DNA from 3 places in the Intrasporangium sp. Soil_C_50 genome. Region 2 is predicted to be linked to each of the others. Evidence: riboswitches for the same ligand, from Rfam matches in the RefSeq annotation. Region 2 holds a riboswitch; each other region holds the start of a gene.
What was found. Region 2 has a riboswitch for cyclic di-AMP ahead of AC3A5R_RS19430 (C40 family peptidase). Riboswitches for the same ligand answer to the same signal wherever they lie in the genome.
Positions count from the first base shown of each region.

Region 1: linked by a shared signal. The riboswitch ahead of AC3A5R_RS11985 (C40 family peptidase) and the one ahead of AC3A5R_RS19430 (C40 family peptidase) in region 2 are both predicted to bind cyclic di-AMP.
Region 3: linked by a shared signal. The riboswitch ahead of AC3A5R_RS16025 (C40 family peptidase) and the one ahead of AC3A5R_RS19430 (C40 family peptidase) in region 2 are both predicted to bind cyclic di-AMP.

Region 1 covers NZ_JBDGKB010000004.1:103,293-108,063, reverse strand. The annotation lists gene AC3A5R_RS11995 (MFS transporter) at 1-659, shown strand, start outside; gene AC3A5R_RS11990 (iron-dependent transcriptional repressor DtxR) at 678-1,379, shown strand; cyclic di-AMP (ydaO/yuaA leader) riboswitch at 1,585-1,787, shown strand; gene AC3A5R_RS11985 (C40 family peptidase) at 1,790-2,539, shown strand; gene AC3A5R_RS11980 (DsbA family oxidoreductase) at 2,645-3,337, shown strand; gene AC3A5R_RS11975 (carboxymuconolactone decarboxylase family protein) at 3,334-3,966, opposite strand; gene AC3A5R_RS11970 (hypothetical protein) at 4,100-4,318, opposite strand; gene AC3A5R_RS11965 (hypothetical protein) at 4,384-4,752, opposite strand.
Region 2 covers NZ_JBDGKB010000013.1:84,438-89,208, forward strand. The annotation lists gene AC3A5R_RS19420 (fibronectin type III domain-containing protein) at 1-1,757, shown strand, start outside; gene AC3A5R_RS19425 (TylF/MycF/NovP-related O-methyltransferase) at 1,797-2,636, opposite strand; cyclic di-AMP (ydaO/yuaA leader) riboswitch at 2,869-3,007, shown strand; gene AC3A5R_RS19430 (C40 family peptidase) at 3,011-3,631, shown strand; gene AC3A5R_RS19435 (MarR family winged helix-turn-helix transcriptional regulator) at 3,707-4,189, opposite strand; gene AC3A5R_RS19440 (glycosyltransferase family 2 protein) at 4,604-4,771, shown strand, end outside.
Region 3 covers NZ_JBDGKB010000008.1:18,058-22,828, forward strand. The annotation lists gene AC3A5R_RS16020 (hypothetical protein) at 1-517, shown strand, start outside; gene AC3A5R_RS16025 (C40 family peptidase) at 554-1,141, opposite strand; cyclic di-AMP (ydaO/yuaA leader) riboswitch at 1,145-1,281, opposite strand; gene AC3A5R_RS16030 (FBP domain-containing protein) at 1,721-2,218, shown strand; tRNA gene AC3A5R_RS16035 (tRNA-Gly) at 2,324-2,397, shown strand; gene AC3A5R_RS16040 (MMPL family transporter) at 2,468-4,666, opposite strand; gene AC3A5R_RS16045 (TetR/AcrR family transcriptional regulator) at 4,737-4,771, shown strand, end outside.

The sequences.
Region 1 (4,771 bases), on a different contig from region 2:
CGGTGGCGTCGGTGCTCCTCGAGCACCGGCACGTGCTGCTGACCCTCGGCACGGGCGCCATGTGCGTCGCGGGTGCCCGTGCGATCCGCGAGGCGCTCGTGCCGCTCTGGGCGGAGTCGGTCGGGTTCAGCCCGGCGCAGACCTCGCTCGTGTTCGGCGTCGCCGGCGCCATCGACATGCTCCTCTTCTATCCCTCGGGCTGGCTCATGGACCGGTACGGGCGGGTGGCCGCCGCGGTACCGAGCATGCTCGTGCTCGGTCTCGGCATGGCGCTGATGCCGCTCGCCACCACCTTGGTCGCCGTGACGGCCGCCGCCACGGTGCTCGGCATCGGCAACGGCCTCGGCGCGGGTCTCATCATGACCCTCGGGGCCGACGCGTCACCGGCCGACGGGCGCGCCCAGTTCCTCGGCGGCTGGCGCCTGTGCGCCGACCTGGGAAGGGCGGCGGGTCCGCTGGCGTTGTCAGCCCTGACGGCCGTCCTGACGCTCGGCGCGTCCGCCGTCGTCCTCGGCGCAGCGGCGCTCCTCGGCGCGGGATGGCTGCGCATCTGGGTGCCTCGCCACGACCCGACGCGACCCCTGCGAGGGCGCGGCGCCGGCACCGCGGGAGGGGCCGCGGGAGGGGCGGCGGGAGGGGCGGCGCCCGAGGCGTCCTGATTCTGAGAGGGTATGACCGTGACGGACCTGATCGACACCACCGAGATGTACCTGCGCACCATCTTCGAGCTCGAGGAGGAGGGCATCGTCCCCCTGCGCGCACGCATCGCGGAGCGTCTGGGCCACTCCGGCCCGACGGTGTCGCAGACCGTGGCCCGGATGGAGCGTGACGGCCTCGTCGCGGTGTCCGGCGACCGCCACCTCGAGCTGTCCGACCACGGCCGGCTCCTGGCCACGCGCGTCATGCGCAAGCACCGCCTCGCCGAGCGGCTCCTCGTCGACGTCATCGGACTCGAGTGGGAGTACGCCCACGACGAGGCGTGCCGTTGGGAGCACGTCATGTCCGAGAAGGTCGAGCGCAAGATCCTCGGCCTCATCGAGGGCGGCCTCGAGTCGCCGTACGGCAACCCGATCCCCGGCCTGCACGAGCTGGGCGTCCCCGACGACGCGGCAGGCGGCTTCCTCACCGGGCTCACGGCGCTGACCACGGCGGCCGGTGCCGAGCCGGCCGTCGTGACGATCCGCCGCATCGGCGAGCCGGTGCAGGTGGACCCCGAGGCGCTGGCCCTGCTCACCTCCGCCGGCGTGCTGCCGGGGGCGCGCGTCCGCGTCGTCCGCGAGGGCGGCCGTGTCGTCGCCGTGAGCGAGGCCCCCGATGCCGGTGAGGGCGTGTCGCTGCCCGACGAGGTGGCCGTCCACGTCTTCTGCCAGGCCGCCTGAGTCGACCCTTCCGCAAAGCGGACGCGTCCGACGTGCCCGTTCCAGCTCTTTCTTCCGCCTCGATTGTGCTGGCACTGTGGGGAATTCGGGCCACCTGAGGTCATCCGACGAAAAATCAGTAGAAATGGGCGGCTCTCGGGGTGACAACCCCGGCGGATCTTGGGTAGCGTGAGCCCCGCTCGCTCTCCCCGTCGGGCGAGTGCCACGGGTCGAACCGCCTAATCCTGCCATCGACCCGGGGCCCCTGCACGAACCGCATGGCAGGAGCGGGGGAACCACCTTCGGGCGTCTCCGGACGTCCTCGGGGTGAAGCCCTCCGTGGACCGCAAGGTCCGAGCGAAGGCCGGGCGAGCAGTACCTCAATCCGCCCGAACCCGACAGCTCACCTCGTAGGCGTCGAGAGGTCAAACGTGGCTCAGAACGTTACCGGGCGCCACCGCGCCCCCGGCCGGTTCAACGCGATCGCCGAGCTCAAGCTCATCGCCAAGGAGTCCGCTCAGCCCGCCGTGAAGGGTGCCGCGATCGTGGCCGCTTCCGGTGGTCTCGTCGCCACGTTCGCCGGTCCGGCGAGCGCTGCCGACGGCTCGAGCACCGCGGCCCCGTCGGTCGTCGGCCCCCAGGTCGGCACGCTCAAGGCGGCCAACGCCCTGTCCTCGATCGGCTACGCCAAGCCGGCCGCGAAGCAGGCGACGGTCAAGCCGGTCGTCATCAAGGACGTCCAGCTCGAGAAGGAGCGCGCCGCCACCAAGGCTGCGGAGGACGCCCGCCAGCAGGCGGCCGACCGCGCGTCCCGCTCGGCGACCCGCGCGTCCCTCGACCCGGCGCCCACGGCGTCCGGCATCGTCGGCATCGCCCAGTCCTACTTCGGCGTCCCCTACGTCTACGGCGGCACGAGCCCCTCGGGCTTCGACTGCTCGGGCTTCGTGCAGTACGTCTACCGCCAGGCCGGCGTCTCGCTCCCGCGCACCGCGTCGGCGCAGCAGGCGGCCACGACCCCGGTCAGCAACCCGCGCCCCGGCGACCTCGTGTTCTTCGGCTCGCCGGCCTACCACGTGGGCATCTACGTCAGCCCCGGCACCATGATCGACGCCCAGCGCCCCGGCACGACGATCGGCTACCACTCGATCTGGACCACGCCGTCGGGCTACGGCCGCGCCTGAGCCGCACCGCGCCACGCACCTCCGTCGCGCCCCCACCCGCTCGGGTGGGGGCGCGACGTCGTCCCGGACGGCCGCCCGTGGTGAGGGCCGTGGTTGGATGAGGTGATGACCGTCCAGCCTGCTGCAGAGTCCACGACCCTCATCGAGCTCGACGTCTGGGCCGACCTCGTCTGCCCGTGGTCCTGGATCGCCAAGCGCCGGATCGAGGCGGCGATCCACGCCTTCGAGCGGCCGCACGACGTCACGGTGCGGCTGCGCGCCTACGAGCTGGACCCCGAGTGGCCGGCCCGGCGCAACGAACCGGTGCCTGACCGGATCGGCTCCCGGCCCGACGAGGAGGCCGAGGCGGAGCGGGCCCTGCGGGCGCACGCCCACGAGGTCGCCGAGGCCGACGACCTCGTCTTCGACCTCGACTCAGCGGTCACGGCCAACAGCTTCGACGCGCACCGCCTCGTCGCCCTGGCGCGGGAGATGGGTGGTCCGGCGCTGCAGTCGGCGGCCGTGGAGCGGTTCTTCTCCGCACACTTCCGCGAGGGGCTGCCGCTCGACGAGCCGGAGGTGCTCCAGCGGCTCGGTGCCGAGTGCGGACTCGACGAGCGCCGCGTGGCTGCGGTCCTGGCGTCCGACCACTACGCCGGTGAGGTCCGGGCAGACGAGAAGCAGGCCCGCGACCTCGGCATCACCGCGACGCCCTTCGTGCTCGCCAACGGGTTCGCCGCCGTGCCCGGGACTCGCCCCGTCGAGGAGTACCTCGCGCTGCTGCGCGGCGTCGCGGTCCAGGGTGGTGACTTTGTCTAGCTCCCGTCCGCGACGCTCGTGGCCGAGGGCGTACCAGCGCTGGGGCGACCGAACGACACCGCGTCGCTGACCGGTGTCGAGGCCGCCGAGCGCAGCTGGGCGTCCGGCTGCGCGCCGAGGGCCGCGTTGACCATCGAGAAGGCGCGGCGCAGCGCGACGAAGACCGTGATGGCGAAGATCTGGCGGTCGTCGAACCCGGCCGCCCGCAGCGGCTCGAGGTCGGCAGGGGTGGTCGTGTTGGCGTCGCGGGCCACCGTGCGCGCCCACGCGGCCAGTGCCGCGTCGGCGGGGTCGAGGGGCGCGTCGTCGCCGCTGAGCACGGCGCCGGCCACGTCGGGTCCGGCCTCGCCGGCGAGCCGGTTGCCCCACGCGAGCGCGCAGTAGGAGTCGCCGGCAGTGGCTGCGGCCGCGCTGACCAGGATGCCGCGCTGCCGGAAGCCCAGCCCGCCGATGCGGACCATGTCGGCCAGCAGGGCGAAGAGGGTGTCGTGCGCGGCGGGGTCGTGGGCCCAGAGGCGCGACAGGTTCATGACGAAGCCCTGGGTGCCGAGGTCGCCCTCGAACGACGCGCGGACGTCGTCGGTCAAGGGCGGTTCGGTGAGGAAGCCGTGGGCGGGGTCGGTGGCCATGGCGTGCTCCGTTTCGTCGTGCGACGCCTCACATCGTGGCACGCGCGGACGGGGCGGGGGAGTGGTCCGGGTGGGCCGGCCTTCCAGCCGCTCTGTCGGTGCTTCTCCCGGCGGGCCGGTGGGTCGTCGGGTCTCAGAAAGCGGGGGCGGGGGCGGGCACCGGTCCGGGGCTCGCCGACAGGTCGATGCTGACGTCGACGGCGCGCAGCTCGCTGACGAGCGCATTCTCCCGAGCGGTGAGCTCGGCCAGCTGAAACGCGTCGGTGCGGGTGCCGGCCCCGAGGGAGGCCCAGCGCACCTCGTCCTCGACGCGGGCCAGCTCGGCGACGATCGCTGCGACGCTTCTTCTCATGGGCTGCCCGTACCCACCAGGGGTACCACCGCAACAGCCCGCAGGGACGTGGTCCGAGGGTGGGGTCAGTCGCGGTCCCACGGGGCCTCCTCGCCCATCTTGTCGTAGTACTTCGCGAGGTGGCTGCGGACCCGGTCGACGTCGGACGCGGGGAGGTCGACGCCGCCGCGTGAGCCCTGCAGGACGGCGGCCGCCGCCATGACTCCGCGTGGCACGGCCTGCAGGCGACCGCCGATCACGTCGGCGACGAGGAGCTTGTAGGCGGTGAAGTTGTCCTTCTTCTCCTTGTCGTACCAGACGTGGGCGTCCCGGTACTTCGCGTTCGGTCCGTCCTCGGCGGCGGCCCACCGGCGCACCCGCTTCTCGGCGGCGTCACCGTCCCACTCGCGGTCGCGGTCGGCGAGGGGCAGGTCCTGAAAGCTCGTCACGCTCATGAGCGCGTCCTTTCCGGCG
Region 2 (4,771 bases):
ACGCGTCCGTGGCCCTCACGTGGACCGCCCCGACGTCCAACGGCGGGTCGGCCGTGACCGGGTACGCCGTGTACCGCGGCTCGACGCCGGGCGGCGAGGGGCCGACGCCCATCGCGACGAACGTCACCGGCACCGGCTTCACCGACACCGGTGAGGTCAACGGCACCGCCTACTACTACAAGGTCGCCGCCATCAACGCGGTCGGGACCTCCCCGCAGTCGAACGAGGCGTCCGCGACGCCGCGGGCGACGGTGCCGTCCGCGCCCGTCGGGCTCATCGCCTCCGCGGGCGACCGGACGGTGGCGCTGTCGTGGCAGCTGCCGGCCTCCGACGGCGGCTCCGGCGTCACGGGCTACACCGTGTACCGCGGCACCGCGGCAGGAGCCGAGAGCAGCACGCCCATCGCGACCAACGTCGCCCTGACGAGCTTCACGGACACGACGGTGACGAACGGGACGGCGTACTTCTACCGGGTGGCCGCGGTCAACGCGGTCGGCTCCTCGCCGTCGTCGAACGAGGCGTCGGCGACGCCGCGCGCGACGTCGACCGCACCGTCGGTGCCGCAGTCCCTCGTGGCGGTGGGTAGCAGCACCACCGTGACCCTGACGTGGTCGGCGCCGGCCTCCGACGGCGGGTCGGTCGTCACCGGGTACAACGTCTACCGCGGCACGGCCCCAGGCGCCGAGGCATCGACGCCGGTGGCCACGAACGTCGCCGGCATCGGCTTCACCGACACGGGCCTCGCGAACGGGACGACGTACTACTACCGCGTCGCTGCGGTCAACGCCGTCGGCACCTCGCCGTCGTCGAACGAGGCCTCGGCGACGCCGCAGGCGTCCGTGGCCGGTGCGCCGACCGGGCTCACGGCCACGGCCGGAAACGCATCGGTGTCGTTGACGTGGGTGGCGCCCGCCTCCAACGGCGGGTCGGTCGTCACCGGGTACAACGTCTACCGCGGCACGGCTGCAGGCGCCGAGGCATCGATGCCGGTGGCCTCCAACGTCGCCGGCACGGGCTTCACCGACTCCGGCGTCGCGAACGGCACCACCTACTTCTACCGCGTGGCGGCGGTCAACGGCATCGGCACCTCGCCGTCCTCGAACGAGGCGTCCGCGACGCCGCGGTTGCCCGTGGCGGCCGGCTACGTCGGCCGGGTCGGGTCGCTGACGGCATCGACCGCTCGCACCACGAGCACGGTGACGGTCGGGGCCGCCGGGGTGGCGGCCGGGCACACGGTCGTGGTCGCGGCGCTCCTGTCCACGACGAGCGTGACCGCGGCGGTGTCGGTGAAGGACTCGGTCGGCAACACGTACGCGGTGGTGCGTGACGTCAACGACGGGTCGGCCGGGGACCGGGTCGTGACGGCGGTCGCGGTGGGGGTGCGCGCCCTGCCGGCGGGCGCGACGGTGACGCTGACCTACGGGTCGTCCGCGGAGACGCACCTGGCCGTGGACGAGCTGGCGGGTGTCACGGGGGTCGACGTCAGCGCCGGGGCGACCGGGTCCGGGACGGCGTTCAGCTCGGGGTCGGTGACGACGACGGCCGCCGGTGACGAGCTGTTCGCCGTGGCCGGGCTCGAGTCGAGCAGCGCGGTGCCGGCCTGGGGGTCCGGCTGGACCGGGTTGCCGACACTGAGCGTCTCGACCGACCACCTCGCGACCGCCTACCGGGCCGCGACGACGACGGGCCCGTACACGGCGAGCGGTACCGGCGGCGGGCAGTGGATGGCGGCCCTCACCGCCTTCCGGACCGGGTGATGAGCGGCCGGTCACCGGGCGCGCCGGCGTGCCGAGCTGCTACGGCTTGACGGCGACGCGTCCCTCCGCCATGCGCAGCAGGAGGAGGCGTTCGTGGGTCTCCTCCAGCCACTCGTCGACCGCGGTCCGGGCACCCTCCCACCAGCCGTAGTCGTCGAGCAGCAGGACACCGCCGGGCGAGAGTCGCGAGTAGAGGTGTTCCAGCTCGTGCTTGGTCGACTCGTACCAGTCGGTGTCGAGGCGCAGGATCGAGATCTGCTCGGGGGCCGAGTCCGGCACGGTCTGCTCGACCATGCCCTGCACGTAGTGCACGCGCTCCTCGGGGTAGCCGACCGTCGCCATCCCGGTCTGCACGTCATCCAGGGTCGCGACGGCCCACACGCCCGACTGCCGGGGCGCGGTGTTGAGCAGGTCGGCTGCCGACGCACCGTCATGGCGTCGGCGGTCCTTCTCGGTGGGCTCGGACATCCCCTCGAACGTGTCGAACAGGTAGAGGTGCCGGCTCGTGTCGCCCGCTTCGATGAGGGTCCGGGCCGCCGCCTGCATGCTGCCGCCCCGCCACACGCCGCATTCCACGATGTCGCCGGGGATGTCGTGCTTGACGATGTGGCGGACCGACAGGATCAGGGCGTTGAGCTTCTCGGGAGAGGTCATCGTCCACGGCTTCACGGCGCGGATGGTCTCCTGCGCGGCGTCGTCGAAGTCGCGCGGTAGCTGGAGCCTGGGGGCCGCGGGCTCCGCAGGCGGCGTCGCGGCCGGGCCTGCCGGCTTCGTCGGCCCCACGGACGTACGCCCGACCGCGCGGCCGTCGCGCGCCTTTCGCAGTTCGTACCCGGTGAACCGGGACAGGCCGCCGTTCACGGCGTCTCGCCACGTCATGGGGGCGAACGTACCAGCGGACCCTGGCATTTCCTGGTTGGCCGGATGGGCGATCTGTCCGCGTTCTCCAAAACGCGGACAGGGCGGGCACCCCGACCTACTCTGGTTCGGAACCCGGCCGGCGGGCCCGCCACGTTGCGCGGGCCACGATCCCGGACCGGGTGACATGACGCCCCGGTACGACGCCGGGGCGGCGCTCCGGTCCGCCGAGTCCTGTCCGCCGGGGGCGCGCCTTCATACCTCACCGGACAGGAACGGGGGACCCACTCGCGTCCGGCCATGCGCCGGGCTTGGGGTGAAGCCGCCATGCGCGGCCGGGCATCTTCCGCCCGAACCCGACAGCTCACCTCGCAGGCGTGGGAAGGGAATTCGCCATGCCCGCTTTCGCACACACCCGTGCACGCCGGTCCTGCTGGTTGCGCCGGTCGCGCCGGTTCCGCCCGGGTGCCGGTCTGCTGCTCGCCCCGCTGCTGGCCGTCGGTACCGTCGGTGCCGTCGCCGGACTGTCGACGGTGCCGCCGACCCACGTCGGCATCGTGGCCCGGGCCGGTGACACCGCGACGTGGGCGAGTGCCGCCGACGCCGCACAGGACCGGGACCGCGTCGACGTGCGTCTGTCGCTCGCCTCGGCGGTCGCGGTCCCGCTCGGGACGCGGGCCGTGCGTGTCGCGGCCGCGCAGAAGGGCAAGCCCTACCGGTGGGGTGCCGCCGGCCCGTCGGCGTTCGACTGCTCCGGGCTCGTGCACTACGTCTACGACGCCCGCCTCGCCCAGGACCTGCCGCGGACCGCGAACGCCCAGCGTCTCGACACGACGCGCGTCTCCCGCTCGGGGGTGCGCCCGGGCGACCTCATCTTCTTCATGCGTTCCGGGAGGGCCTACCACGTCGGCATCTACGCCGGCTCGGGCAGGGTGTGGCACGCCCCGAAGCCGGGCAAGCGCGTCGAGCTGGTCCGCATCTGGACGACCGGCTGGGTCGCCGGACGCGTCCGCTGAGCCCGACGCGTCCGGTGGGCCCGACGCGTCCGGTGGGCCCGACGCGTCCGGTGAGCCCGACGCGTCGGCGGGGCGTCAGTGCCGTCGGCGCGTCCCGCGCGCGCTCGGTTCGGCGGCGTGGATCTCGGCGGCGACGCTGCGCAGGGCATCCGCGATCGTCGTGAGCACCTCGGTCACCTGCGGGAGCGTCGCCGGGTCGAGGGCGTCGAAGGTGTGTGGCATCCAGTCGCGCACCTGCCCGACCTGCTCCATCCCGGCCTCGGGGATCCGCACGGTGCTGCGACGCCGGTCGACCTGGTCGGGCACCCGCTCGATGAGCCCGCGTCGCTCGAGCCGGTCGACGAGGGTTGTCGTCGAGCTCGTCGTCAGACCCAGAGCCTGGGCCAGCTCGGTCTGGCCGAGGGAGCCGCGCGCCAGCAGGTAGCTGACGGCCCGGCTCTCGTTGACGGTGAGGTCGAGGTGCGCGGCCGCGGCGAGACGGTAGTGCTCGCCCGCGAGGATCAGCTCGCGCAGCGCGGCGGTGGCCGAGGCGCGGTCCTGCGAACGGGTCGGCGTCATGGGGACAACCTAGCCAGAGACGGCTCGATGATCGATCAGGTGGACCGACAAGTGACGCGATGGTCGAACTGCTTGATGATCGCGTGAATTCGTCCTATCGTGGGTCGTGCAGCGCCGGGGGCACCTGGGCCGTGGCCGCGGTCCGCGTCACCCCTGGACGCGAGGTCGAGCAGCGTGCTTCGTGTCCGCGGCGCTGCGGCACGTCACCGGGGGCCCGAGGTGGCGGGCGCCGCCTCACCTCGCGAGGGCGGCGCCCCGCCTCGGGCATCACCGTGCGCCCCTCGCCCTCACCGCGGTCGAGGACCCGGCGGTCCTCAAGTAGTCTGGGCGCCGCTCGTGACGGGGGACGCGGGCGCCGCCCGAGCGCCGGGACCACCCTCCGGCACGACGACCAGAGGACAAGGACCCGCCAGCGTGGACGCGTCGACGCAGCTGACCCCGCCGGTCAGCGTCATCATGCCGCTGCTCAACGAGGAGCGGCACCTGCGCGACGCGGTGGCCATGATCCTCACGCAGGACTACCGCGGCCCCATCGAGGTCGTCCTCGCCCTCGGCCCCTCGACCGACCGCACCGACGAGGTC
Region 3 (4,771 bases), on a different contig from region 2:
CGCCCTCGGCGCCGCCCCCAACGGCGACCCGGCCCAGGTGGCGGCCGGGAACTACGGACCGGTGCCGACGCTCGCGACCGCCTATCAGAAGGTCGCCGCTGCCGGCGGGCTCGAGCAGATGGTGAGCAACGGCTCGTTCTACGGCAACGACCCGACGCGCCGGCTGCTGCTCCTCGCCGACGGCACCTACCTCGAGGACCAGGCTCGAGCGCGGAGCCTCGGCGGCGACCAGTGGGGGATGATGAACGAGACCGGCAACTACCCCGGCCAGCCCTGGCTGTGGCTCTACACCTTCTGGTACCAGGTGCCGCCGTTCAGCACCTCCGACAACGCCGACGCGCTCGTCTGGGGTCTGATGATGGTGCTCTCGCTCCTGCTCGTGCTCCTGCCGTTCCTGCCCGGGCTGCGCGACATCCCCCGGCTCGTGCCGATACACCGGATCATCTGGCGCGACTGGTACGGGCGCAGCCGTGGCGGCGATGCCTCGAAGTACTCGTCGGTCGACGGCCGCCGCTGACGCGTCGGTGAGGGGACGTCGACCGACGAGCGTTCATCAGCGAATGCGGCCAGCCCGCCACTGCGACGTCCAGATCTTCTGGAGCTGGACGCGCTGACCCGGCCGCGGCGAGTGCCAGATCCTGCCGTGGCCGGCGTAGATGCCGACGTGGTAGGCCCGGCCGTGGGACATGAAGAAGATGAGGTCGCCCGGTCGGACGCTCGACTTGGCGATGCGAATCGTCTTGAGCCGCTGAGCATTCGCGGTGCGTGGCAGCTGCACGTGCAACCGCTTCTTGTACACGTAGTACACGAGCCCGGAGCAGTCGAACGAGCGTGGCCCGGCTCCGCCCCACCGGTAGGGCTTGCCGCGCTGGGCAGCGGCGATCCGAACCGCTCGCAGACCGCGTGGGATGGCGATGGAGGCGGGGGTGACGTAGGCGACCGAGACGGTCCGGACCGAGGCGGGGGACGGTGCCGCGGCCCTCGGGCCCACCACTCTCGTGGCCACCTGGGGGGCCGGGGGGGAGGCCGCCGTCGAGGCCGGTGGCGCCGCGCCGGTCCCGACGAGCAGGGCACCGGCGAGCAGGGGCGTGAGGGCGAGCGAGGACAGGGAGATGCGACGTGCAGGGGTGGTGGTGGACATGGGGGATCCCTTCCACGCCTACGAGGTGAGCTGTCGGGTTCGGACGGAAGATGCCCGGCCGCTGCTGCGGCTTCACCCCGAGGGCCGGCTGTGCGGCCCGGATGTGGGTCCCCCGTTCCTGTCCGCGGTCTTGCCCGACTGCCCCACCGGCGGACAGGATTCGGCGCCCGGCGGGCCGCCCGGGGAAGACCCCGGGCGATGAACTCCAGTCGACGGTGACAGACACTCGGAGCCGGGAAAATGGCCGGTCCCCACCTTGGTCAACAGTTGCCAGCCCAAAGCGGTGCGAAGTCGACAGAACGACAGCCCGATTCGTCGCCTTTACGACGAGTCGGCGTCCGTGTGGGAAAACGTCGCCGGCGGAAAACCAGGTGGACTCCAGCAGCGGTTCGACGCACCATGGACGACGCCCCGCACGCGGATGCGGGGCGTCGTGTCGTCGTGAGCGGGAAGGCCCGCGGAGAGGTGGGTGGCCGCCATGGCCTGCTCAGCGGACCGGTTCCACCGCTGAACCTCTCTCCCCACCCGGCCGGCCGGGTCATCCGGCCGTGCCCGCGCATGCACGATGAAGGAACCACCGTGAAACCACTGTCCGAGAACGAGATCCGCACATCGCTCGTCAACTGCTCGCGCCGCGAGGCGAAGCAGGCTCCGTTGCCGAACCGTTTCGAGTCGTTGACCAGCGACCACTGGGACGCGCTCGACTACCTGGGCTGGACCGACCGCAGCAACCCGCAGCGGGCCTACGTCGTCGTCCCCGTCGACGACGAGCCGATCGGCTTCATGCTCCGCGCGAGCGAGAAGAAGGGCGGCCGCAGCGCCATGTGCGCGTGGTGCGAGGACGTCTTCGCCACGGGTGACGTGTCGCTGTTCGTCGCCCGCCGCGCCGGCGCCGCAGGACGGGACGGCAACAGCCTCGGCACGCTCGTGCACGCCGACTTCAGCTGCTCGGCCCACGTGCGCCGCCTTCCGAACGCGCTCGAGGGCGGGCTCGACCCGCAGGCCCTCGTCGACCGACGCGTCGAGGAGCTGCGGACGCGGTCCGCGGCGTTCGCGCGACGCGTCCGGCACGGCTGACCACCACGACCCGTCGTCCCCCGGCGCGTCAGGGCGCGTCACGGCGCGTCAGGGCGCGGCGGGTTGGACGGTCGAGGCAGCGTCCGCTACGGTGGGCGACGCCTCGCAGGTGTAGTTCAGTAGCAGAACATCCTTCTTCCAGAAGGAAGACGCACGTGCAATTCGTGCCGCCTGCTCCAGTAGACGAAGGGCCCGGTCTCGCGACCGGGCCCTTCGTGCGTCCCCGGCTTCCGGGGCGGTCGGGTCGGGTCAGCCCACGGGAACCGGGTCGGGCCGCGGCGTCGCCTCGGGCCCGGTCGCGTCGGGCTCGCCCGCGGCGTCGCCCTCCTCGCGGATCCCGAACCGGGCGTAGACGCGCGCCAGCGGGCCGGGCAGCCACCAGTTCGCGGCGCCGAGGAGGCGCATCGTCGCCGGCACGACGACCATGCGCACGAGCAGCGCGTCGAGGACGATGGCGACGATCATCGCGACGCCGATGAGCTTGATGAAGCTGATCGACGACGCGGAGAAGAAGCCGATCACGACGAGGATGAGCAGGGCTGCGGACGTGATAATCCGGCCGGTGCGCTGCATGCCCGTGGCGACGGCGGCACGGTTGTCTCCGGTCCGGTCGTACTGCTCGCGGATCCGCGACAGGAGGAAGACCTCGTAGTCCATCGACAGCCCGAAGACGAGCGTCATGACGAGGATCGGCTGGGTGGCCTCGACGAACCCCGTGGACTCGAAGCCGAGCCACGAGGACAGATGGCCCTCCTGGAAGACCCACGTGACGACACCGAGGGTCGCCGCGAGCGTCGCGAGGTTGAGCAGGATCGCCTTGAGCGGCATGAGCAGCGAGCCGAAGGCGAGGAAGAGCAGCAGGAACGTCGCGCCGGCGACGACGAGGCCCATGAGCGGCAGCGTGGCCCCGATGGAGTCGAGCCGGTCGATGAGCTGCGCGGTCGGGCCGGTGACGAGGGCCTGCCGGACGCCGTCGGTGTGCAGCCCGCGGACCCCGGCCACGACGTCCTTGGCCTGCTGGTCCAGCGACTCACCCCGATAGGTGACCGACACTGCGGCGAGGTCGCCGTCGGCGCCGACGACCTGCGCTCCGGTGACGCCGTCGAGGCGGCGCAGGTCGGCCAGGTACCGGCCGAGGACGGCCTGCCCCTGGGCGGACGCGACGGGCGCGTCGAGCGTCGCCGCGACCACCACCGGGTCGGTCGTCGTGACGCCGAAGTCCCGCGCGAGAACCTGGCTCACCTGGCGCGTCTCGGCGTCGGCGGGCAGCACGCGCTCGTCGACGCCGCCGAAACGCACCCCGAGGAAGGGCGCCGCCAGCACTGCCAGGACCGCGAGGCCCGACGCGAGGAAGACGACCGGCCGCCGCATGACGAGCTCGGCGAGGCGCGACCAGAACCCGGTGCCGCGCTCGACCCGGTGCGACCGTCGCAGCGACCACCGGTCGACGCGGCTGCCGAGCATCGCGAGCACGGCAGGCAGGACGACCACGGCGGCCACCGCGGCGACGATCACCGCCGCGATCCCGCCGATCCCCATGGAGCGCAGGAAGGTCTGCGGGAACAGCAGCAGGCCGGACAGCGCCACGGCCACGGTGGCGGCCGACACCGTGACGGTCCGACCGGCGGTGGATACGGTGCGACGCGTCGCGGCGAACCGGTCGTGGCCGGCGGCGAGCTCCTCCCGGAAGCGCCCGACCATGAGCAGGCCGTAGTCGATGGCGAGTCCGAGGCCGAGGATCGTCACGAGGTTGATCGCGAAGATGCTGACGTCGGTGAACGAGGTGACGGCCCGGATCGCGGCGAAGGCGCCGACGATCGACAGGCCGCCGACGAGCAACGGCAGCGAGGCGGCCACGACGCTGCCGAAGATGACGACGAGCAGCACGAGCAGGATCGGCATCGACAGCGACTCGGCCCGACCGATGTCGGCGGCGACGCGGTCGGAGATGTCGACGTTGGCGCCGGCCGGGCCGCCGAGCCGGACGCCGTAGCCGGCGTCGGTGAGTCGGGAGCGCAGGGCGTCGACGGCCGCGGCGTCCTCCGTGAGGACCTGCGGGTCGCGCAGCGTGACGGCCGCATAGGTCGTGCGGCCGCCGGGCGCGACGAACGCGTCGCTCCGGGTGCTCCAGTACGTGTGGGTGGACACCACGTCGGCGGCGGGCAGCGCGGCCAGCGCGGACTCGACGGTGGCGCGATAGGCCGGGTCGGCGACGGTGCGCTGCCGGCTGTCGACGAGGACCACGAGGTCGGGCGAGGTGCGGGCGACGCGGGACTCGAGCAGGGTCGCAGCGCGGCCGCTCTCGCTGTTCGGGTCGTCGAAGCCGCCGTTGGTCAGGGAGCCGAAGACACCGAGGCCGAACGCGCCGGCGGCGACGGCGACGAGCACGGCGAGAGCGGCGACGACACGTCGGCCGTCGGTGACGACGCGACCCAAGGCTTGGAACATGGTTATCTCCGATGACTCTTGCTCGTGTTGGTGAACGACGTTAACTAGCGCGATCAACTATAGTTCTCCTGTGCCGGACGCCGTCAAGACCGAATCCACCCGCCG